Regions from separate parts of the Peribacillus sp. P4_B1 genome, predicted to be linked through region 2. Evidence: riboswitches for the same ligand, from Rfam matches in the RefSeq annotation. Region 2 holds a riboswitch; each other region holds the start of a gene.
The links. Region 2 has a riboswitch for thiamine pyrophosphate ahead of tenA (thiaminase II). Riboswitches for the same ligand answer to the same signal wherever they lie in the genome.
Positions count from the first base shown of each region.

Region 1: another riboswitch for thiamine pyrophosphate. It lies ahead of thiT (energy-coupled thiamine transporter ThiT); the one in region 2 lies ahead of tenA (thiaminase II).
Region 3: another riboswitch for thiamine pyrophosphate. It lies ahead of tenA (thiaminase II); the one in region 2 lies ahead of tenA (thiaminase II).

Region 1 is NZ_JBFUHM010000018.1:30,407-38,256, reverse strand. Features, by position in the region: gene iadA (beta-aspartyl-peptidase) at 1-1,120, opposite strand, end outside; gene AC1DVK_RS12505 (hypothetical protein) at 1,316-1,624, shown strand; gene AC1DVK_RS12500 (transglycosylase domain-containing protein) at 1,822-3,858, opposite strand; gene AC1DVK_RS12495 (universal stress protein) at 4,159-4,686, shown strand; gene thiT (energy-coupled thiamine transporter ThiT) at 4,771-5,349, opposite strand; TPP riboswitch at 5,459-5,560, opposite strand; gene AC1DVK_RS12485 (cation diffusion facilitator family transporter) at 5,796-6,683, shown strand; gene AC1DVK_RS12480 (histidine kinase N-terminal domain-containing protein) at 6,918-7,850, shown strand, end outside.
Region 2 is NZ_JBFUHM010000013.1:6,386-14,235, forward strand. Features, by position in the region: gene AC1DVK_RS09650 (thiazole synthase) at 1-761, opposite strand, end outside; gene thiS (sulfur carrier protein ThiS) at 763-966, opposite strand; gene thiO (glycine oxidase ThiO) at 981-2,105, opposite strand; gene AC1DVK_RS09665 (thiamine phosphate synthase) at 2,107-2,718, opposite strand; gene AC1DVK_RS09670 (energy-coupling factor transporter transmembrane component T family protein) at 2,759-3,535, opposite strand; gene AC1DVK_RS09675 (ABC transporter ATP-binding protein) at 3,552-5,012, opposite strand; gene AC1DVK_RS09680 (ECF transporter S component) at 5,025-5,609, opposite strand; gene tenA (thiaminase II) at 5,623-6,306, opposite strand; TPP riboswitch at 6,443-6,571, opposite strand; gene AC1DVK_RS09690 (hypothetical protein) at 6,764-6,934, opposite strand; gene AC1DVK_RS09695 (NADH:flavin oxidoreductase) at 7,161-7,850, opposite strand, start outside.
Region 3 is NZ_JBFUHM010000006.1:49,115-56,964, forward strand. Features, by position in the region: gene AC1DVK_RS04925 (MFS transporter) at 1-210, opposite strand, end outside; gene AC1DVK_RS04930 (DUF459 domain-containing protein) at 337-1,038, opposite strand; gene AC1DVK_RS04935 (GNAT family N-acetyltransferase) at 1,262-1,768, shown strand; gene AC1DVK_RS04940 (aspartyl-phosphate phosphatase Spo0E family protein) at 1,839-2,033, opposite strand; gene AC1DVK_RS04945 (Fur-regulated basic protein FbpA) at 2,285-2,473, opposite strand; SAM riboswitch class I at 2,650-2,754, opposite strand; TPP riboswitch at 2,914-3,018, shown strand; partial or broken gene tenA (thiaminase II) at 3,113-3,789, shown strand; gene thiW (energy coupling factor transporter S component ThiW) at 3,804-4,325, shown strand; gene thiD (bifunctional hydroxymethylpyrimidine kinase/phosphomethylpyrimidine kinase) at 4,294-5,100, shown strand; gene thiM (hydroxyethylthiazole kinase) at 5,097-5,912, shown strand; gene thiE (thiamine phosphate synthase) at 5,893-6,525, shown strand; gene AC1DVK_RS04975 (MFS transporter) at 6,561-7,766, opposite strand.

The DNA.
Region 1 (7,850 bases), on a different contig from region 2:
CCATCGCGATAACCCTATTTATTTCTAACGTTTGTTTCTTCAATATGATGATATCGGCGTCATTCCCTACCTCAAGCCGACCCTTCTTAGTGAGGTTTAAAATATTTGCCGGATTTTCCGTCACAACTCGTATGGCATCGGCAATTGACACTCCATCCTCGGTGACCGCATCTACGACAGAATCATATAAGGACATGCATGTACCAATGTTCAAACCGCGCAGGTTGCCACTGCCATCGAAGTCAGGCAGGCTTGCTTGCCCATCTGAAGTTAAGGTGATCTGCCTGATATCTACCCCTTCTTCTAGTGCTCTCTTTATTGCTGTACTTGCTTTGACCTCCCCATCTTCAAGGAACTTCTTGATCGTACTTGTCGTAAAATCAATATAACCCCCTTTTTTTGCATATTCCATCCCTGCTTTGAATAAATGCGGATTTCGATTTATATGTGTAGGGTAAAACTGTGTGATCGGTATTTCCGTTGTCTCGACAACTTCTTCAATTACCTGCAAATGGTTTTGACTGTAGCCGACATGAATGTTGACGATACCGCTTTTCCCAGACAACAGACCTCCATTACGCGCTTGAGAGGCCAATTTAGCCAGTTCAGCTACAGTCGGCTGTGAAGAACGATGATCGGCAATGGCAATTTCGCCAACACCGATAATTTTATCCACAAGAATCAAATCATCTTCGATCTTACCGGTTAACGTCTTGACTGGAACTTGATAGGAACCAGTATGAACGAAGCAGCTAATGCCTTCTTCTTCAAGCGCTCTCGCTTTAGCAAGCAGTGCTGGCATGGTCCTTGTCGTCCCATCTGTTCCGATGACCCCTACCAATGTCGTTATACCCGCTAAAGTGGCATCTGTTAATTGGATTTCTGGTGTCCTCGTTTTAAAGCCCCCTTCCCCACCTCCGCCGATAATATGTACGTGAGCATCTATAAAACCCGGAACCACAATTTGGCCACTCGCATCAATCACTTTCATTTCAACGAACTCTGCAGGGACATCAATCTTGTCCTCAATGAAGCCAATTTGCTTTCCAACCAAGAGGATATCTTTTTGGCCCATATATTCCGGACCATAAAGCTCCCCATTTTTAATAAGTGTTAGCATAGTTCGTTCCCCCTCCAAAAATTGAAATTTTCAAATAGGTTTCAAAATCTTTCACTCGGGTAAATATACAACATGACCCGCTAACAATTACATAAAAAAGACCAAACATACTTGTTCATTTTAAAAAGTGTTGTAGCTGAATTGACATCTTGATTATGCTTTTCCAAAAGTATAAAAACAAAAGGAGTAAACGACATGAATAAAGTGATTTCTTCTGATATTAAAACAAATAAAAGATTATCCATGCGACAAATCATGAACCTATATCAAGTTACAAAAGAATTTAAAGGGAATATATATTTTATCTGCAACCATAAATTGGTCGATGCCAAGAAACTTTCGACTTTCGTATCCTTTGTGCTCATTCTTCAAGAGTGTGCAACCATGAAAGTCATACTTGAAGGCGAGAATGTACATGCCATGCTAGAAAAAGTACAGGCTATTTGTAAAGAAAATGATGAAAGTGCATTTGGATTCCAATCGGACCAAACCGTTAATATTTAAATGATTCCAACTACGTCATGAAGAGGGTGTATAGAAGTGAGAACCATTTTAATGGTGATAGGCGCAATCGTCGTAATCGGCATAATAGCAAATCTCATTTTTTAATGAATGATGAAAGACTGTCAATGATTGACAGTCTTTTTTTTATGCTAATTTATTGGAAAGTACGGGCGTGCCATGCTCCCATTTCATGAAAATTACCACGGCACATCCCAATCCCTCCATTTTTTCAAACCATTCCGAATTTCTTTTCCTTTATCAATCCAATATTGCTTCCTTTTGTCCTCCTCTTCTTTCTTTACCTGTTGCTCAGCTATAACTGCCTGTTGTTTAGCTATAAGCGGTCCGATATCTTGAGTATTAAAAGATTGAGATGCTTGATTCTGTAATGCTCTCGACATTATTTTTTGAAAGATGATTGCAGTTCCCTGACTGCTGTGTGTCGTTAAATAATGCTTTTCATCCGTTTTATCATATCCAGCCCATACTGCACCGACCAACGAAGGTGAATAACCGATGAACCATTGATCTTTAACCCCTGATATTCCTTCGATGGGAACTTGTGTTGAACCTGTTTTACCTGCTATTTCATAACCCGATACAGCTGCGTTTTTCCCTGTGCCATATTCCACTGTACCAAGCAACATGGAATTCATTTTATCGACGACGCCTTTAGAGGTTACTTTGGTGCTTTCCTTTTTCCAGGCGGCTACCTCTTTTCCATCATTATTTTCTATTTTTACAATGGCATGGGTTTCCATACGTTCCCCGCTGTTGGCGAATGCTGAAAAGGCTCCTGCCATCTGCAGCGGGGACACACCTTTCTTCATCCCTCCTAAAGCAAGCGACAGATTTCGATCATCCTTTTCATAAGGAATCCCAAACCGTTTAAGAGAATCCAGCCCCTTATCGATGCCAATCTCATTCAAAAGCCAAACCGTTGGTACATTCAAGGAATTCATCACCGCTTCATACATGGGTACTTCTCCTTTATATACACCGCTCAGGTTTGTTGGCTCATATTCCCCAAAGCTCATTTTTTCATCCTTCAAAGGGGCAGTGATGCCGTATCCCTCTTCAACCGCTGGAGTATAAACGACAAGTGGTTTAATGGATGAACCAGGAGATCTTGTCAGCTGGGTTGCCCGGTTATATCCCATAAATTGATGCTTTCCTCTCCCACCGACAATTGCCCTTATCCCTCCTGTTTTAGGATCAAGGAGGACTGATCCACTTTGAACCATTTCTCCTGTACTCGTTCCAACTGGAAAATTGGCTTCATTCGCATACACGGATTCTGTAGCCTGCTGCATGGATTGGTCCAGTGTCGTGTATATTTTATAGCCCTTTGAAAGCAGGTCCTCAAGCTTTATTCCATATTTGCTTGATGCTTCCGATAAAACATGATCGACATAATAAGGGTACTTCCCTTTTAATGGATCGGTTTCCTTCTCCCCCATGTGAAGTGTCACTGTATCTTTTTTTGCAGCCGCTGCTTCATCTTTCGTCAAATAACCATGTTCCGCCATTTTAGAAAGAACCAAATTACGCCGCTTCACTGCCCCGTCTAAGTTCTTATATGGATCAAGTTTGGATGGCAAGTTAATGACACCTGCCAGCAAGGCTCCCTCGGCAACGGTCAATTCAGAGACCTCTTTGGAAAAGTAAATATTTGCGGCCTTTTTAATTCCCCATGCCCCATGGCCAAAATAAACTTGATTCAAATACATATCCAGAATTTCAGCTTTTGTATATTTATCTTCAACTTCCTGGGCCAGAAAAAACTCTTCAATCTTCCTCTTCAGTGTTCGATTCGACTCCAGCATCGTAATCTTCACAAGCTGCTGGGTAAGCGTGCTCCCTCCTTCAACAACACTTCCGGCCTTCGCATTTTTAATCAGCGCTCGCAAAATCCCTTGATAATCTATGCCGTGATGTTCATAAAAACGGTGATCCTCAATGGAAACCACCGCTTGTTTCATATGTTCCGGTATTTCATCTATCGAAACACCTTCGGATTTATTTGCCGTGATCGTGCTGGCAAGATTTCCATCCCGATCATAGATTCCTGTTGGTTGCTGAAGAATATTTTGAAGATGGCTTATATCTGCAACCTGTCTGAAATAAAAAAGTGAACCGGCGCCTAAAACCACAATCACCAATATAATAATTAGACCTAATTTCACTAACCCTCTCATTTGTACCCCCATTTTCCAATCTGCGACATGTTTCATTAAAAATATTTTACCCCTTTTATTAAAGAAAACTCGTCGATTGACTAAAAGGCCTAAGCTAAGTCGCCTTTTCTTTAGCACTATACCCGGGTATCGGTTTCGTTGCCGATGATACCCCCTTCACCGAATGAAAAATAAGCCCGCGACTAATTGAAGGACCAGGATTTTCATCCTACCATTTTTAATAATGACCGTATCTATCCTTTACCCGTAATTTGCAATCTATATACCGATTAATGGCGTGAACCCCTTAAAAAGTGGGTATAACACTTTAAAGACTTATAAAAGGGGAGAGATGGCATGAAAAAAAATTTAAAACATATTGTCGTCGCTTTTGATGGAAATGAAGAAAGTAAACGTGCAGTGGAATATGGAGCAACATTGAAAAAGGCCTTTCCTGAGGCCGAGCTGACCGTAGTTCATGTCCTATTTGATAAGGTTGAGCAGCGTATCATGGGAAACGCCTCGGCGCCGGGGTTTGTACCGGCTGCTGGATTTTATGTGGATCCCGTCCAGACACATCCCGTCGTTGAAGTCGAACAACCAGAAATTCAAATGGTCAATAACACCCCTTCCGCCGTTGAGAGTAGTGTTCAGAACGCAGAAAGTAATACGTTGAGATTGCTAAGTGAATGTCAAGTCAAGGGGAAATTCGAGATATTGGAAGGACATGCGCCAGATAGCGTATGTGAATATGCGGCAAGAACTGCTGCCGACCTCATCGTTGTAGGCAATAGCGCTAAAAGCGGTTTGGAAAAATTCTTTCTTGGCAGTACAAGCAGCTCCATTGCGAAAAACGCACCCTGTTCGGTATTCATTGCAAAATGAGGATTGAGCCGTTTCGCCCTGTAAGACTCAATTTGCTTAATCTCCGAAAAAAGCCGAATTCTTTATAGAATCCGGCTTTTTTTGTTAATAGGCTTTTTTCAGTAATACACTTGAAGCAGCCGAATATAACATCATCACCACAAGGGCCGATAAAATAAAACTGATCAGCATATAAGTCCCATTATAAATGAATGAATAAATCACTACTGGCTGTCCTTTTGGAGCTGCAGAGCCAAAAAACACGATTCCGGATATGAAATGACACAGAAACCTCAGAAAACTGCCCAAAAACATGCCGCCAATCCCATACCACTTCGCTTTGGAACGCTTTTCCTTTTTATAGCTATTTACAAACTTATTCATGAATACACCGGATATCCCGACAACCGTAAAGGCAAGATAATAATCAATGAAGCCTTGAATCGGCGTGCTGATCCATGCTGTACCACTGACGATCTGCAAAAGCCCAAGTAACAATCCGGTTAACATACCACCTTTGATGCCCCACCGATATGCCATCAGAAAAATCGGTACCATGGCTATTGAAATCGAGCCTCCTTGCGGCCAGATTCTTGAAAAAATGAATCCAGAAACCAAATCCAGTAATAAAGCCAGTGAAGCAAAAATGGCAACCTCTGTCATGAATAACGTTTTATTTTTCATCATGTCTCTCCCTTCTCCAAAAATGAAAAATGTCCATGAGTTCCCTCCCTGCCAGATTTTGCACAAACAAAAAAGCAACACCGGGGCGGTAATGGATGCCCAGTATTGCTTGTATCCAAAACCACATCCCTACGCTAGTGTTAACTATCAGGTTCATAGGGTCTGAACTCAACCGTTCACTCTCAGCCTTTTGGCTCCCCTTGTGGAAGTATTTAATTTTCGATCCTCGGTTAGAATATACTACTAGTTTCTATAAAAGACAACTTAAAGAAAATGTCATATCATAAAAACTTACCACTCCCATATTTATGGAGGTACCCTTTCTTTTAACCAACTTCAATACATCTGCAATTAACCAGGTTAGATGGCTAAATGCAACAACTTTTCTATAGACTCACTAAGGTTTGTTTTGATATCTTTTAATTTACACCGGGGAGGGATTAGACATGGATAAACATTCGATTTCAGCTGAAAAAGGCGCCTACATAAGCATTGCCGCTTACATATTCTTGTCTGCTCTTAAATTGTCATTCGGTTATTTCGGTGATTCTAAAGGGCTTTGGGCAGATGGTTTAAATAATACGACCGACATCATCGCTTCCATAGCCGTATTGATTGGTTTGAAAATTTCGAAGAGACCTCCTGATGATAATCATTCATATGGTCATTTACGGGCAGAAACCATAGCCTCGCTGGTAGCTGCCTTCATCATGATTACCGTGGGCATCCAGGTTGTTTACAGTGCTATAGAATCCTTCTTCCAGCAAGATTCAACAACCGTTCCAAATATGCTGACCGGTTATGTCGCTCTTTTCTCTGCAATCTTCATGTACGGAATCTACCGTTATAACTTAGCGTTAAGTAAAAAGATCAACAGCTCTTCCATCTACGCCGTTGCACAGGATAATCGTTCCGATGCCCTTGTCAGTGTTGGTGCTTTTATAGGAATCATCGGTACTAAGATGGGAATCCCTTGGCTGGATGCGATAGCTGCTGCTGTAGTAGGGATCATCATCTGTAAAACGGCCTGGGATATCTTCCGTGATGCATCCATCTCTTTAACCGATGGTTTCGACGAGCAGCTCCTGCAAAAGATCGGACAAACCATTATACTGACAGAAGGCGTTAAGGACATGAGTGAAATTAAAGCCCGTATGCACGGAAGTGAAATCCTGCTCGAAACTACCGTACATGTTAACCCTCTTTTGACCGTCATCCAAGGTCACGATATTACGGTTAAAATCGAAGAGAATCTTTTGAAGGAATATAACATCCAGCATGTGATCGTTCACATTGAACCATATGCATTTAATAAAAAAGGTAACCGTCATTAACTTTGCGGATACCTTTTTTTATTATTAAATCCTGCAATTCCTTTAATAAAACTGTGTCAAAAAAAGGTATTTATCGATTAATTGCCGAATATTTATCCAATTGACACATGTGTAAAAAACATTAATCTGTTATCATAAAAGCAAAATAATTATTTTAATATTTTGTATTTTATTCAAATAAATTAATTTCTGGGTCGAAAGTAAAATTCATTTTCCTACAGTATGGAGGGCAAAATGGTATCTAATCGAGAAATGACCATTCACTTTTTATCTTCTCAAAAAAACAGCATCATTTCCAAATGGAAAGATCAGTTGCTCCATTTATCGGACGGATATATGGGGTATTTTAAAGGAGAAGTGGAACATATTTTCAATCTGCTAATGGATCAGCTTGGGAAATCGGATACTGACATAGACGATGTACTGAAGGTCGTAGGTGAAAAAATTGCGTGTGATCGAGTCAATAAACAATTGGATATGGAAAATTTCTTTTCCACTGCAACCATCGGCAGATCCACCATCGTTGAGCACGTTTTGAATTCCGAGGCAACGAAAGAAGAAGTATCCGATTTAATTAAGCAAATAAACGTTTACTTCGATAAACTAATTCATTTTGCATTATCCTGTTATACCGAATTGAAAACGATGGAACTTAAAGAACACTATCAATTCATTAGCCCAAACCATAAAGACCGTTTGACGCTCCTTGGCCAAATGACCTCAAGCTTCGTCCATGAATTCCGAAATCCACTGACTTCCATAATGGGATTCATACAATTGTTACAGGCAGAGCAACCGCAGATAAAATATCTTGATATCATTTCAAAGGAATTGGATCAGCTCAATTACCGGATCACTCAATTTCTTAATATTTCCAAAAAAGAAACTTCAGAAGCACAAACTGATCTATTTTCGATTGCTCAGCTAGTGAATGAGGTAATCGAATTTTTATATCCCAGCATTTTGGAAGTAAATGCTTCGATAACATGTAATATTGCCGATGATGCCGTCATTTCCGGTTCTAAAGAAGAGTTTCGCCAAGTTTTACTTAATATCATTTTAAATGCTCTTGATGTGGTCGCCGGAATGCCATCCCCGTCCATTTATATATCAGGCTCTGAATCACCACCCGGCATTCTTACTTTAAACATTTCCAACAATGGGCCA
Region 2 (7,850 bases):
ATGCTCATTCCTTCAACTGGACTGCTTGCAATGGCGTATTCATTTTTTTCTATTCTGCCCGCTTCATAACCCATGCGACCTGCCTCAATGGCAAGTTTCATTGCTTTCGCCATTTTGATTGGGTTTTTTGCTCCGGAAACTGCAGTGTTAAGCAACACGCCATCCGCACCTAATTCCATGGCAATTGCCGCATCGGAGGGTGTTCCAATCCCTGCATCAACAATTACAGGAACCTCTGATTGTTCCATGATGAATCGCAAGTTCAGTGGGTTTATAATTCCTTGACCTGAGCCAATCGGTGAAGCACCAGGCATTATTGCATGACAGCCCACTTCTTCCAAGCGTTTTGCAAGCAAAACATCATCCGAAGTATAGGGTAATACAGTGAATCCCAGTTTCACTAATTCTTCAGCAGCTTTTAAGGTTTCAATCGGATCAGGCAGAAGTGTTTTTTGACAGCCGATGACTTCCACCTTAATCATGTCACATAAACCAGAAGCCTTAGCAAGTTGGGCTATGCGCACTGCTTCTTTTGCCGTCTTGGCTCCTGCTGTATTGGGAAGGAGTGTATATTTTTTCAAATCAAGCTTTTCTAAAAAATTTGGTTGACTGGCTTCGAAAATGTTCATTCTCCGAACTGCAAATGTTAATATTTCCGTCTCCGAAACCTCCACTGATTGCTTTTGAACATCGAAGTTTGGATATTTCCCAGTACCTAATAATAACCTAGAAGAAAATTCATAAGAACCAATCTTTAACATATCATCCGCCTCCTACAAAATGTACAATCTCGACCTTGTCCCCATTTGACAAAAGTGTTTCACTTTGATTTTCTTTTGCTAATATTTCATCATTCAATTCAACTATCACTACTTTTTGATGTAAATTAAAGTGTTGCAAAAGTCCTGTAACTGTTGACTCATCAGCAGGAATCCGTATTTTTTCCCCGTTAATAATCAATTCCAATTCATTCACCTCCATTATGAAAATTGGGTCTGTATCGAACGCTCCAATCGAAAAGCGGACCATTCAGGGTTTGTCTTCCCTTCCACAATATCCGCAATAAGTACACCTGTAATTGGAGAAAGCAGGATACCATTCCTGAAGTGACCCGTTGCAATGAAAAGTCCTTTGTATGCTGGATGTTCACCAAAGTACGGAAGGCCGTCCCCTGTTTGGGGGCGTATACCTGCCCATGTCTTTTCCCACTCGGTTTCTTTAATTGCCGGAAGCAATTGCGTTGCCTTTTCTATTAACGTTGAGATCCCTTCCATACTTACCTTTTGATCGAAAGTGTTCGCTTTTACCGTTGCCCCGACAATGATTCTCCCGCCAACTTTGGGTACAAGATAGCAGCCATGTGAAAAGATCGTTTTTTCAAGCAATGGACGATCAGTCAGGACGGAGAAGCACTCCCCCTTTATCGGATAGGTATCGAGGTTTATTCCTGACTTTTCAAGGAGGAAAGCACTCCAAGCCCCACTTGCCACAATTACATTTTCACTTGAAAATTCGCCTATATTAGTGGACACTCCTTTTACATATCCATTTTCCGTACGTAAATCAAAAACATGGACAAATTCCTTTATATCCACACCAAGGGCAGCTGCAGATTTAGTAAAAGCGAGCGACAGACTTGTTGCTGAAACTTGTCCATCCCCCGGAATGAACATGCCTCCCTTAATCTCATCCGAAAGAAGCGGTTCCGTTTTCCTTATTTCGGCAGTAGATAACCATTCCGCCTCAAGTCCCGCATCTTGCTGGACTTTGATCATTTTCTTCAACTCTGCAACCTGGTCATCCGTAAGCGCCACCTTAAACATACCCTTATTCACTAATTCGATGTCTATTCCACTTATGTCTTTCAATTCTTTCGACAGTGCAGGAAACATCCCCCTGCTTCGGCTTGCCAATGTAAAGAGCGGGTTATCTGCATCCAGCTCAGCCTGTGCTCCTAACATCCCGGCTGCAGCACCGGAAGCTTTACTGGCAAGTCTATCTTTTTCCAATAAAAGGACCTTTTTACCTCGTTTGGCTAATTGAAAAGCAATGGATCCACCAATTACTCCTCCCCCAACAATGATTGCATCATATATGGAATTCATCTTATGTCTCCTTTCCTAAAGACTTCGAATATTCTTTAACGGCTCTAACCGGATTTTCCGCTTCAAGCACACCTGACATGACTGCAATTCCTTGTGCCCCAGCATCGCGCACGATTTGACAATTGGAGGGTGTTATTCCGCCTATTGCAATAATCGGAAGATTGACATTTTTTGTGATTGCATGTAGCTCCTCAACTCCCTTAGGAGGAAGACCGCGTTTTGAATCCGTTTCAAAAACATGACCATATATCGCGTAATTGGCACCGTAGCAAAAAGCGGCTTTTGCTTCATCCATGGAATGGATCGAACAGCCAACACTCATCCCTGGAAATGCTCTTTTTACGACTCCTGCATCTAAACTATGAAAAGCCAATTGCACACCAAATACTTTGTGCGCCCAGGCTACATCCACCCTGTCATTAATGATGATCTTAGAAAGCGGAATCTTATTATTATGTAACAGGGTCACTGCTCGATAGAGTTCTGATGCATTCATATTTTTTTCCCTTAGATAGAAGAAATCAACATGTTCCTGAATGTTTGAAGCGATTTCTACGAACTTTTCAATTGGCTGTTTTCCAGTAGAAATAATATGCAATTCTTGTGCATTCATACTTAGAACCCCTAACTAGTAAACTTGCAATCTCATAAAATCAAATAGGTAGTAGCGGGAAATGAACCGATAGATAAAACGCTGCCAACAGCAGGATGATAAAATACAGAATGAATCCATGGTCTTTTATTGAAAACCCAAATTCATAATAGTATGTTCGATCCCGAGTGTCTGTAAATCGCTTCGCCTCCATCGCAACCGCGATTCTGTGAGCACGTCTGATGCTTCCGGATAACAATGGGATGGAATAGGCTTTCATTTTATAATATACCGATCTGATCCCTTTTCCCCTTTCGAAACCGCGTACCTTCATCGCGTTTCGTATCGTTTGTAACTCTTCCATCATGATGGGGATGAGCCTTAAAGCTGCCATGAAACTATAAGCATATTTCGGTTTAAGCTTAACTTGCTGCATTAAGGAATAAAACAAGTTCACAGGTCTCGTCGTCAAGGAAAAAGTTAAACCAAGTGCCGCAAAAAGCAAAGCTCGAAAGCCTACCAGTAATCCCCTCATGAAACTTTCTTCCGTAATCGATATAAGACCCCACTTAAACCAAAGTGTCTCACCTTTACCGAATAAAATCATTGCTAGAGAAGTGGATATAAAAATGAAACAAAAAGGGATTGACAAAAGTAAGATGCGTTTCATCGAATGCCCCGTAAAACACAAAAATAAGAATAAAACACCAATGGTCACATTCATCATATAATTCAGATCATGAATGAATAATGCCACAATGCATAAAACAAGCAATGCGCATAGTTTAAGGCTTGGATTAACCTTATGGAGCCATGTTTCTGCACTTGAAACATTCATCTACATGACACTCCTTTTAAAATGATAAAACTTTGGTCTCCATAAATCCGGATTGCGTGTTGACCTTTTCATCACTTATTACATTTCCGTCTTTAACCGTCCAGATCCTGGTTGCAAAGTTTCTCGAAATATGATCGTCATGAGTTACCATGATCACTGTTGTTCCGCGCCTTCGATATTCCTCAAACCATTCCAGTAATGCAAAGGTATTTTTCGAATCTTGGCCAAAGGTAGGCTCATCCAAGAGAATGATTTTTTTGTCTATGACGATAGAGGCAGCTACGCTTAAGCGACGCTTTTGACCCATTGATAATTGAAATGGATGTTTATCCCGATGGGCCTCTAGGCGGAACACTTCAAGCAATGATTGAACTCTCTCCATTATTTCTTGTTGTGGCCTTTTTCCAATTCGCAATGAATAAGCAATCTCTTCATATACAGAATTTGCAATGAACTGAAACTCAGGATTTTGAAAGACAAACGTCATATGATCGGTTAGATTTTTCATCCTTTTAATAGGGGCTCCCATTAATTCATACGTACCATTCGTTTTTATGAACTGCATCAGTGCATGCAAAAGAGTACTCTTTCCCGCGCCATTTTCTCCCCTGATTACAATCCATTCCCCTGAATGGACCATCAATTCTTCAACCTTGATTTTTTCCTCTTTATTCCGAAAACCGCTAAAGCCTTGCACATGCACTAAGGGTGAACCGTCTGCAAATTGTTGTTCCCGAATGGGGGCATTCTCTTGTATATATTCATCCCAAACACCAGGGAACCAAATTCCATGTTCTTTCATTTCCTTTTTATATAGTGAAAGGATGGTATCTCTTGGACCATCAGCCATGATTTCACCTTCACCGTTAAAAAGCACGATTCGTTCGATGAATTCTAAAACATGGTCGATTTTATGCTCGACGATAATTACCGTTTTGTCTCGACCGACTTCCTTCAACAAATCCCAGATTTCTTTAGTTCCTTCCGGATCAAGCATGGCGGTTGGTTCATCTAAAAATATCACTTCCGGTTCAAGGGCCAATACTGAAGCGATTGCCAGACGCTGTTTCATCCCGCCTGATAATGTTTCTATACTTGTATGGCCTAGGTTCAATCCTACTTTACGAATATGATTTTGGATTTTCTCATTCATTTCTTCTTTAGGGACGGAAAGGTTCTCAAGGACGAAGGCAATTTCCTCATCGGCAAATGGCATGCAAAACTGACTATCAGGGTCTTGAAAAACATATCCCCATGAAGAAGCGCATTTCAATTTCTCCGCTTTCATCGGGACTTCGATGGAATTCGGAATCAATCCGCTTAACACTTGCAAAAGAGTCGACTTACCACATCCTGATGGTCCCAACAATAGAACTTTTTCACCTTTATCAATCGAGACGGATAGGTCCTTGAAAATCAAAGACCCATCACCTGGAAATTTCATTCTTAACTTCTCAACAGAAACGATTGGTTTCATGGCCATCAACCTCTACTTTTGGTCCAGTTCTGCATAATCTTTACTTGAAACTGGACGAACTAGATTAGTTACTCCTGTTGCTTCCAGGACTTTAACTAGATAATAAGCAGTTACACCTGCAAAGAATATGGAACCCACAAACCTCGCTATCATGAATAACGATAAATTCCAAAGAGTGAGAGCACCTATTTCCCCGTAGGCAAAATCCATTATTACTGATGCAAGGCAGGAAGCTATCGCAGCTAAAACGGCCACCGGCATATTGAATTTTTTATATTTGAACGCCATGAATACCAGTTCAGCGAACAAACCTTGGACCACCCCATATAAGAGTACGGACAGCCCCCATGGTGAACCTAGAAAGAATTCACCTGAAGCTGCAGCTATCTCTGCCAGAAGTGCCACACCCGGTTTCCGTAAAATCAAAAAGGCGACGGGGCCAGCTATAAACCACATTCCATAAATAAGTTGATCTAGATGTAATCCTAATGGTTTAACGGAATAATAAATCGAACCCCAAAGGATATAAACGATTCCAAATGCTACGGAAATCACGATCGTGACTAATATATCCGTTAATTTCAATCCTTTTTTCATGTTTCAATCTCCTTTATACTTCTAGTATTTCCTTATGCACAGGCCATGTCTCTAAACGATAAGCCATTTCCCAAAATGAGTACTCATATTGGCTGCTAAGGATAAAATGCTCCTTCATTCTTTCCTTATCTTCATCTGTTACCTTTTCAGCAATCTCATCAAGCCTGGCAATTTGTTCTTCTACCAAAGAGCGGAACCACTCTCCGCCGTAAGCTGCTATCCATTCTTGATAAATCGGCTCTTCCGGTTTACACTCTTGCAGCTTTTCACCTATTTCATAATACAGCCAATAACATGGCAAGATAGCCGCAATAACGTCACCTAAATGTCCAGAATATGCCGCACGATACATATGGGAAGTGTAAGCATAGGCAGTCGGGGCAGGTTTGAAACTTTCCCGTTCTTCTTTGGTGATGCCTAATCTCTCAGAAAAATTTTCATGAAGCTTCAACTCCGCTTCATATGTTCCCTGTGCGTGGCCGGCAAGCCTGCTTGTTGTATGTAAATCTGTAGCCTTGACTGCTCCTAAAGCTTGAACTCTAGCAAAATGAGATAAATAATAGGCATCCTGCTTGACATAAAAACGAAAACACTCTATTGGCAATGTGCCATCTCCTATTCCTGCAACAAACGGGTGATTAAAGCTAGCTTCCCAAATATGATCAACTTCCTGGCGGATTTCCTCTGAAAACTTCATGTCCATTACCTCCAAATTCTATTTTTTTATGAATGATACGGATAAAAGCCTTTTATAACCCCTTTTTTTTGCAAATAAAAAACCACTTTCTTTAACGTAAAGAAAGTGGTTGTACTTGAAATAATACAGAAACGTATTTTCCCAGACCCCACTTCCCTACGCTGGTATAAACCAGATCAGGTTCTAAGGGTCTTAAAGTCATACTTTAATCTCAGCTTCTCAGGTAAAATCAGTTTTTACCTATAAAGCACCCCTAGTGGTACAAATTGTATATATATTTCATTTGCCTTTATATTAACACGATAAATCCAATTGTCAAACGTATTAGAAAAGTTTTCAATCAAAGATGTTCATTATTAATCTTTTGGATTACTAGTCTTTCAATCTTCTAATACGCTAAGGATGAAGAAAAGAGGATGCCGCAGCCCCCCATTCTCTATGGAATAATAAGATACTCTTATCCTCTTTTTTTAAGGCTGTTTTCACATACTTTGTTGCTATTTACCAGGTAGTGAGTTGTGGTTGATTTCCCCTCCAGATGCTCGCTTTCCGCGGGGCGGGCGGTGCTCCCGCAGGAGTCTCGCACTTCCGCTCCAATCAACCTTAAATAGTTTCGTTTTAAAAACAACAATCTTTACGAAAAGAGTCTTTTTTAAAGACAGACATAACAAAATATTATGCATCAAAGTATTGGATAGATTGGATCTCTTAATTTGAATTCATAGTTTTCGTCTACAGTCCCTACAACTTTATCGCTGTCATAAATCTCCATATGCTTCGCTGTGCGGCAATCGTATAGCACTTTTATCCATAAACTCCAGAATGTATCTTGTGTTAACTAATCAAACGGAGGCTTAATGAAGTGTTCTCACTGACTCAGATGTAAAGGGAACCAATTCAGCTGTTCGGCCGTCACGAATCTTGTTTACCCAAGCAGGATCAACCATTAATGCCCGACCCACGGCTACCAGATCAAATTCTTCACGTTCAAGCCTTTCGATTAACCCGTCGATCTTGGTATTTTTGGCACTCTTTCCTTCCGTAAAGTGACTCGTAAAATCGTTATCCAGACCGACCGATCCAACCGTAATCGTCGGTTTACCCGTCAGCTTTTTTGTCCATCCGGCGAGATTCAGATTGGAGCCTTCGAACTCAGGCTCCCAGAAACGGCGGGTCGAGCAGTGGAAAATATCGACGCCCGCATCGGAAAGTGGCGTCAGGAACCGTTCCAGCAGCGCCGGCGTTGCTGCCAGTTTCGCTGTAAAATCCGTCTGCTTCCATTGCGAGAACCGCAGCACAATCGGGAATTCCGGTCCGACGGCACGGCGGCAAGCTTCGATGACCTCGACCGCGAAGCGGGTGCGGGCAACCATGTCGCCGCCATAGCTGTCGGTACGCGGGTTCGTTTTCTCCCAGAAGAATTGGTCGATCAAATATCCATGCGCACCGTGAAGCTCAATGCCGTCGAAGCCAAGCCGCTTGGCTTCGAATGCTGCCTGCGCAAAGGCTTGAACGATTGCGGCGATATCCAATTCCGAATAATC
Region 3 (7,850 bases), on a different contig from region 2:
TTGACTCAAAATGATCATACCTATGATAAAAATTAATACGAATGGATAGACTATATGATTTGCTCCATTACGATCAAATAGTTTTCCAACAAATGGACGTGACAGTTTTATAAAGAGTGCGAAGATTACAAAGAAATAACTTGTAATAGATGTCATACCTAATGCCTCAGCATAAATAGGGATAAAAGTAAAATACGCCCGCATAAGCAAAAGTAAGAACAGCAGCCATTAAATCAATGGGAACAGTCTCAATCTCAAAAAAACCCGGATAAGGGACACTTTTTTATGTATGTCCGTTATCCGGGGTATAATTCAGCCTTCTGTGCATTTTTACTTTCATTTGAAATGATAACTTTCCAAAATCCGATTCGTAATGAGCTGATATCCCTTTTCATTGGGATGAATCTTATCACTGAAATACTCGGTTTTCTTTTTATTCTCAAAAAGATCATTTGTAGGAATGAATACCATCCTTTTATCCTTTTTCGATATTCCCATTATTGATTGGTTATAATCTTGGATGTGCTTTTCAAGTTTTTGATTATCTTTAATCGGATTATACAGTCCCACTACAAGTATATCCGCTTTATCGTTTGCCTTTATCAGTGTCGAAGTAATCTTATCAAGATGGTTGATATACTCCCGTTTACCCTCATCGATTTTTCGATCACTTATTTTCTTCAAGTCACCGCCGTTACTATTGATCAAGTCATTGGTTCCAATATAAACGATGAAAGTATCGGCTTTATCAAGTTTCGATTTAATGCGGTAATCATCAAGCTGATTCATGATCCCATCCGTTTCCTGACCTTTTATCCCGTAATTCCAAAAACTCACTTTTTGTTCCGATTCCGGATTATTCAATTCATCCTCCAGACCTTCTACATATCCCTCCCCGTCCTTATCCCCTTTTCCATAGGTTAACGAATCTCCAAAAGCCATTACCCTTTGCACATCTTTCGACTCCGAGGCCTGAAATTTATATGCAGCAAAACAAATAACTAGTACAATAATTAACAAACCTGCTACTTTTTTCATTGGTTTCTCCTTTTGTCTATTTACTATGAAGTATTTCATCATTTTAAATACCCAAAAATCTGTAGTTTTAACATACAAAAATGAATTGTCAGATAAATAGTAAAGAGTGTATGATAATATAAAACTTTCAATGGATTGGGCTTCATTCACCGGCCTTTATGTAAGCGGGATGATACCCTTTATTCTGGAGATTGAATATAAATGATAGATAGGAGTTTAAATGATGGCAGAGCACATAGAGTTTAGGGAGGCAGCACTTTCGGATTTACCCAGAATCGTTGAAATATATAATTCGACAATTGCTTCAAGAATGGTCACGGCAGATACGGAACCTGTATCCGTACAATCGAGGGTTAAATGGTTTGAGGAACATCATTCAGAAAGTCGACCACTATATATCATTACTATAGAAGGGCAAACTGCCGGATGGATGAGCTTTCAATCTTTCTATGGCCGGCCAGCTTATGATTCTACGGCCGAAATCAGCATTTATATCGATGATTATTTCCGGGGAAAAGGAATCGGACAAATTTCGATTCAAAAGGCAATTGAAGTGAGCCCTAAATTAGGGGTGAAGACTTTATTAGGTTTCATTTTTGCCCACAATATACCTAGCCTGAAGCTTTTTTCAAAATTCGGGTTTGAAAAATGGGCAAATTTGCCTCGAGTTGCAGAGCTCGATGGCATTGAAAGAGATTTGATTATACTTGGGAAACGTGTCGATAATTAAAATATTCATTTAAAAGCTATTGCCTTGAGCAGTAGCCTTTTTCAGATTAAACTAGGCCGAAATGGAGAATTTAGAAATACCTATATACTTTCTTAAGGGAAAAATATTCAGAATCTCTTTTATTTGTTAAAGCATTCAACAGCGTATCCAATTCTTGGCTTGCTTGAACAGTTAGAAGACTTGTTAAACCATAAATTGCCGCCAATTTAATCATTTCTTGTCTCTTCTCTTCTACTTTTTCCACAGTTACCTTCTGGCAAAGCATCAAGCCACCTCCCATTTATTCAATTTTTTTACACCTTCATCATAATGAAACTTATAGTTAAAATCAACTATTTATTTGAAATTAAATGTGTAATTTTACTGTTTAAATGTGACAAAAAGCCTATTTCATTTTCTAAATATGTATATATTGTGTCATCCCCTATATAAACACAAATAAAAAAAGCATCCACAAGTATAGACTGCGAATGCTTACATCATATCCCTTATCCCAAGATTATAGCCTATCGGATACTATGTCATCCATTCCGAAGGAGACTCGTTATTTGGTCTATTTATTACAATCTTATATTCATTTTCAAGTACTTTTAACGGGGCATCATAAAGGTGCCTTTCATCAGAGGTTTTGTATACTCCATTGGCCAATAACTCTTCAATAAGCATTGCCTTCCTCTGTTCAATCCTCTTAAATAATTCTGCCATGTAAATGGCTCCTTTCCTAGTCATCATAGAGCCCGCTTCTAGTTGAGCTAAACTGTATTAACCGGTTTGATTTCACCAAATTATATATACCTTTTCTAGTATGCCACTAAACGTTATTCCGCAAAAATAAAAGCCTCTTCTAATTCAAGAAGAGGCTTACAGTGTCCGTATGGCTCTTCTTATCTTCCAAGCAAATGCTTGTTGGATTTAGCACAGTTCCCAAAATGGGTCTGCTGCCGAGGTTTCTTTGGGCCAAGTCCCTCCACCTCTCTGGATAAGAATTCAATATATAAATGATGTAGAAATGATTTTATCCCAATAAACATCAAAAGTCAATTACCTGGTTCTTCCTTTTCCACTTGCCATAAATGGGTTTCCCCTTTCAAATGTGGGTTGCATTTTCTTGTCTTTCTGATATGATGTCAGTAATTACATACAATTCACACCACTAGGGGAGTCTTTTTTTAGACTGAGATGGAATTAGTTCCGGACCCTTTGAACCTGAACCGGCTCATACCGGCGGAGGGAAGTGGATGATATCGTCCATTTGCAGACTTTATCCATCTACCCCGTTCCGTATTCAGGAGCGGTTTTTTTTATGGATGTAAATAGGGGATCTATTCTAAAGGAGGATGAACAATGGAGAATACTAAATTAGAAACCTTCAGTGAAAGACTTCATGGACGGGCAAAAGAAATTTGGAAAAGGAACCATTCACATCCCTTTGTCCAGGCAATTGGAAACGGCACGCTACCTGAAAAGAAGTTTTCTTATTATTTGAAGCAGGACTATATCTATCTCATGGAATATTCCAAGCTTTTTGCTCTAGGTGTCATCAAAGCTCATAATATCGAAACCATGGCAAGATTTTCCAGTATTTTAAATGAAACTCTTCAAGTGGAAATGGATATGCTTCGGAATTCGGAATCAGTACCAAGGAATTGGAAGAAACAGAACCTACGCCTACCACTTTAGCCTATACGGGTTACATGCTAAATGCAGCTCAGCATGGGACTTTGGCAGACCTCATCGCTTGTCTCCTACCATGTGCTTGGGATTATTACGAAATCGGTTTGATATTAAAAAAACAAAATGGTGAAGCATTGGAAAACAACCGCTACGCAGATTGGATAAGGTCCTATTCATCTCCTGAATTCGGTGAGGCACACAAGTGGCTGATTGCTTTATTGGAAGAATTAACAAGAGGCATGCCTGAAAAGGAACTTCTGAGATTAGAAAAGCACTTTTTGGTGACTTCCCGATATGAATATTTATTCTGGGATATGGTTCAAAATGAACAGGATTGGCCACTGTAGGTATTGACATGATGATGAATCCAATCAAGAAAATGACGTTGACTGCCATGATCACGGGTATAACGACTCTGACCAGTTCAATTATTTTCATCCCTGTCGGATTTGCTAAAATCTTCCCGATACAGCATCTGGCAAATGTCCTGACAGCCGTTTTATTGGGACCTGCCTATTCGGTAACACAAGCTTTATTAGTTTCCATCATTAGAAACATGTCTGGTACCGGTTCAATTTTCGCCTTTCCTGGCAGCATGATAGGTGCACTATTGGCTGCCGTCCTTTATCGAAAAACACAAAGCTTGAAATTCGCCTGTCTAGGGGAAGTGATTGGGACCGGCATTCTCGGATCCCTATCCTGTTATCCACTTGCACTCCTCCTATTGGGGGAAAAAGCTGCTCTTTTTGGTTTTTTACCAGCTTTTATGCTTAGTTCATTCGCAGGTGCGCTTTTAGCTTTCATATTACTTAACATACTTCTAAAAAATAATTATATGAAGGGGATTTTTTATGAAAACAGCATTAACCATCGCAGGCTCTGATTCAGGGGGCGGTGCTGGAATACAAGCAGATTTAAAAACATTTTCTGCACATGGTGTCTTTGGAATGTCTGCCATTACAGCCGTTACTGCACAAAACACAATGGAAGTGCGTTCAGTTCAGGCCATCGAAACAGCTATCATCTCGGATCAAATTGCTGCCATCTTTGAGGATATTCATGTCGATGCAGTAAAAATAGGAATGCTTGGATCAAAAGAAATAGTGAAAACAGTCGCTGCGTCCATTAAAACCTACTTACCTTCCATCGTTATCCTTGACCCAGTCATGATTTCAAAAAGCGGCCACCATTTGCTAGACGAAAAAGCTGTCACTGCCTTAAAAATGGAATTACTTCCGCTTGCAACACTTGTAACCCCGAATGTACCAGAAGCGGAAGTCCTTACTGGCTTGTCGATTCGAACGAAACAAGATTTTTACAGGGCATGCATATCCATACATGAACTAGGTTCTAAAGCCGTTTTACTTAAAGGGGGCCATGCAGCAGGAAATCCAAACGATCTTTTTTATGATGGAACTGACTTCCAATGGATCAAGGGAGAACGCATTCATACACAAAACACACATGGTACAGGCTGTACCCTATCATCCGCCATTACATCCAACCTGGCAAATGGACTGCCATTGAAAGAGTCGATTGAACTGGCCAAAACCTATATTTCCGAAGCGATACGTAATAGCTTTTCAATCGGTAGGGGGCATGGACCTGTCCATCATTTTCATTCATTTTCAAAAAAAGAACGGAGTGACTTAATATGAATGTTGCTGCAGCCGATTTATTCGTGAAAGTACGAGAAAGAAAACCTCTCGTTCACCAAATCACCAACTTTGTTACGGTCAACGACTGTGCCAATGTCACCCTTGCCATCGGTGGCTCACCTGTAATGACATCGAGCCCCAGTGAAGTGGCGGATATGGTCAAATTAGCGAATGCATTGGTCCTGAATTTCGGTACGATTGATGATAAAGCCTTAGAAGCAATGGAGATTGCCGGCAAGACGGCAAATGCCCTGAATATCCCAGTCATTTTGGACCCGGTGGGAGTGGGTGCCACCTCCTATCGGACAGAGAAAGTCACAGAGCTCCTAAGTAAGGTTACTTTCCAAATCATTCGCGGAAATGCGAGTGAGATCCTTCGATTGATGGGGGGGGATATCGTTACACGCGGAGTGGATTCAGGGGAACTAGCGATTAGCAATGCAGAGCTGGCTGCACAAGCAGCAAATAATTTGAATAGTATCATCGTGGTCAGCGGGGCTAAGGATGCGGTCAGCGACGGAAAACATACGTCAATTATCGACAACGGGAATCTCCTTTTAACTAATGTTACTGGTACCGGATGCATGGCCACTGCTCTTATCGGCACCTTTTCCGGAGTCACGGACGATTTCTATTCTGCGGCAATTGCCGGTATCTCGACCATGAGCATTTCAGGGGACCTGGCAGCTGCAAAACTTCAAGAAGATGAAGGGACAGGAACGTTTCGAGTGCGATTAATGGATGCAATATCAAGAATGGATAAGGAAATCTGGATGCATGAGGTGAAAATAAATGAAGAAGTCCCAAATTGATTTAAGTCTATATTTAGTTACGGAAGAGTCGATAGCAATAGAAGAATTGACCAAAATCATTGCAGAATCGGTTTCAGGAGGAGTTTCGATCGTACAACTTAGAGAGAAAAACAATTCCTCCCTCTCCTTTTATAAAAAGGCTTCTGCATTAAAACAGTTATTGAGCGAGCTGTCCATTCCCCTTATCATTAATGACCGGGTAGATATAGCACTCGCTGTTGAAGCGGACGGAATTCATATTGGGCAAGATGATCTTCCACTGCCTGTCATCAAACAAATGGTTCCTGACGATATGATTGTCGGTGTTTCAGTCTCCACACTTGAAGAAGCTCTCGAAGCCGAACAAAATGGAGCAGACTATATCGGAGTCGGTTCCGTTTTCCCGACGAAGACCAAACAAGATGCAACGCTAATGGCCATTGAAGATTTGGAGGAAATTTGCCGCAGCGTATCGATTCCTGCCGTAGCAATCGGGGGTATCACAGCCGATAACATTTCCTCACTTTCAGATAGCGGGCTATCCGGTACCGCAGTCGTTTCAGCCATCATGAATGCAGATAGTCCAAAGATTGCCTCCGAACTCCTTTTAAAAATAATAAAAGACTTTAAGTAAAGAAAAGAGGGGACTGATTGGTCCCCTTCCTTCGTTTATGTCAAAACGGTATTCTTTGTTTCCTTCCCAAAAGCCACAGCAGCGGCTCCCACTAGAATAGCAATTGTAAATATGGTGAAAATCGTTGAAATCGGGGTACCGGCAGCAACTAAATACCCTACAAGCAATGGCCCCAGGACACCGCCAATCCTGCCAATACCAGCAGCTAGCCCTGTACCGGTTCCACGAACTGCAGTTGGATACTGCTCAGGTGTATACGCATAAAGCGCACCCCATGCCCCTAAGTTGAAGAAAGATAGGAACATTCCAGAAACTATCAGCAGTGCCAACCCCTCTGCCGATCCAAAGAAAAAGGCACTGATGGCTGTTCCAATTAAGTATGTGATCAAAACGAATTTACGACCCATCTTCTCTATCAGCCATGCAGCTGAAAAATAGCCCGGAAGCTGTGCAAGCGTCATGATCAAAACATATTCAAAGCTTTGAATCATACTGAATCCTTTTAAGACCATCACACTTGGCAGCCATAAAAACATCCCATAATAAGAAAAGACCACGCAAAACCAAAGAATCCACAAAACAAGGGTCTGGCGAGAATATTCCTTTTTCCAGACACTTTTCATGTTGCTTATTACTGTTGGTCTCTGCTTCTTTTCAAGTTCCGTAAATTTCGGTGAATCTGGTAGCTTCAAGCGCAGATACAGTGCATATAAAGCGGGAACTGCACTTAATATCAACGCAACCCTCCAACCATAAGCCGGAATGATGAAATAGGAGATGAGTGCTGCCAATATCCAGCCAACCGCCCAAAAACTTTCAAGGAGGACGACAACCCTTCCCCTTTTACTAGCATCAACACTTTCAGAAACCAATGTCGATGCAACCGGAAGTTCGCCTCCAAGTCCCATTCCAATCAAAAATCGCAATATCAAGAACAAGCTGAGTGTACCGACTGCTGCAGACAGGCCACTTGCGATTGAAAACAATAATAATGTAATGATAAAGACATTCTTGCGTCCGACCCTGTCAGCCATCGCACCAAAGAAAACAGCTCCGACAGCCATCCCTATAGAGTTTATGCTCCCTATCCAGCCAACCTGTTCACTGGTTAAGTTCCATTCCTGTTTCAAAGCAACTATAATGAAAGAAAGCATACCGACATCAAGTGCATCGAACATCCACCCAAGACCCGCAACACTTAATAATTTACGCTGCGATATCGTTTTAACATCATTTCCCATATATTCCTCCTGAAGAACTTTAGACCTTCTAGTTATTTTATCCCTATTCATTTTAACTATTAACTTTAATTTCCGCTATAGTAT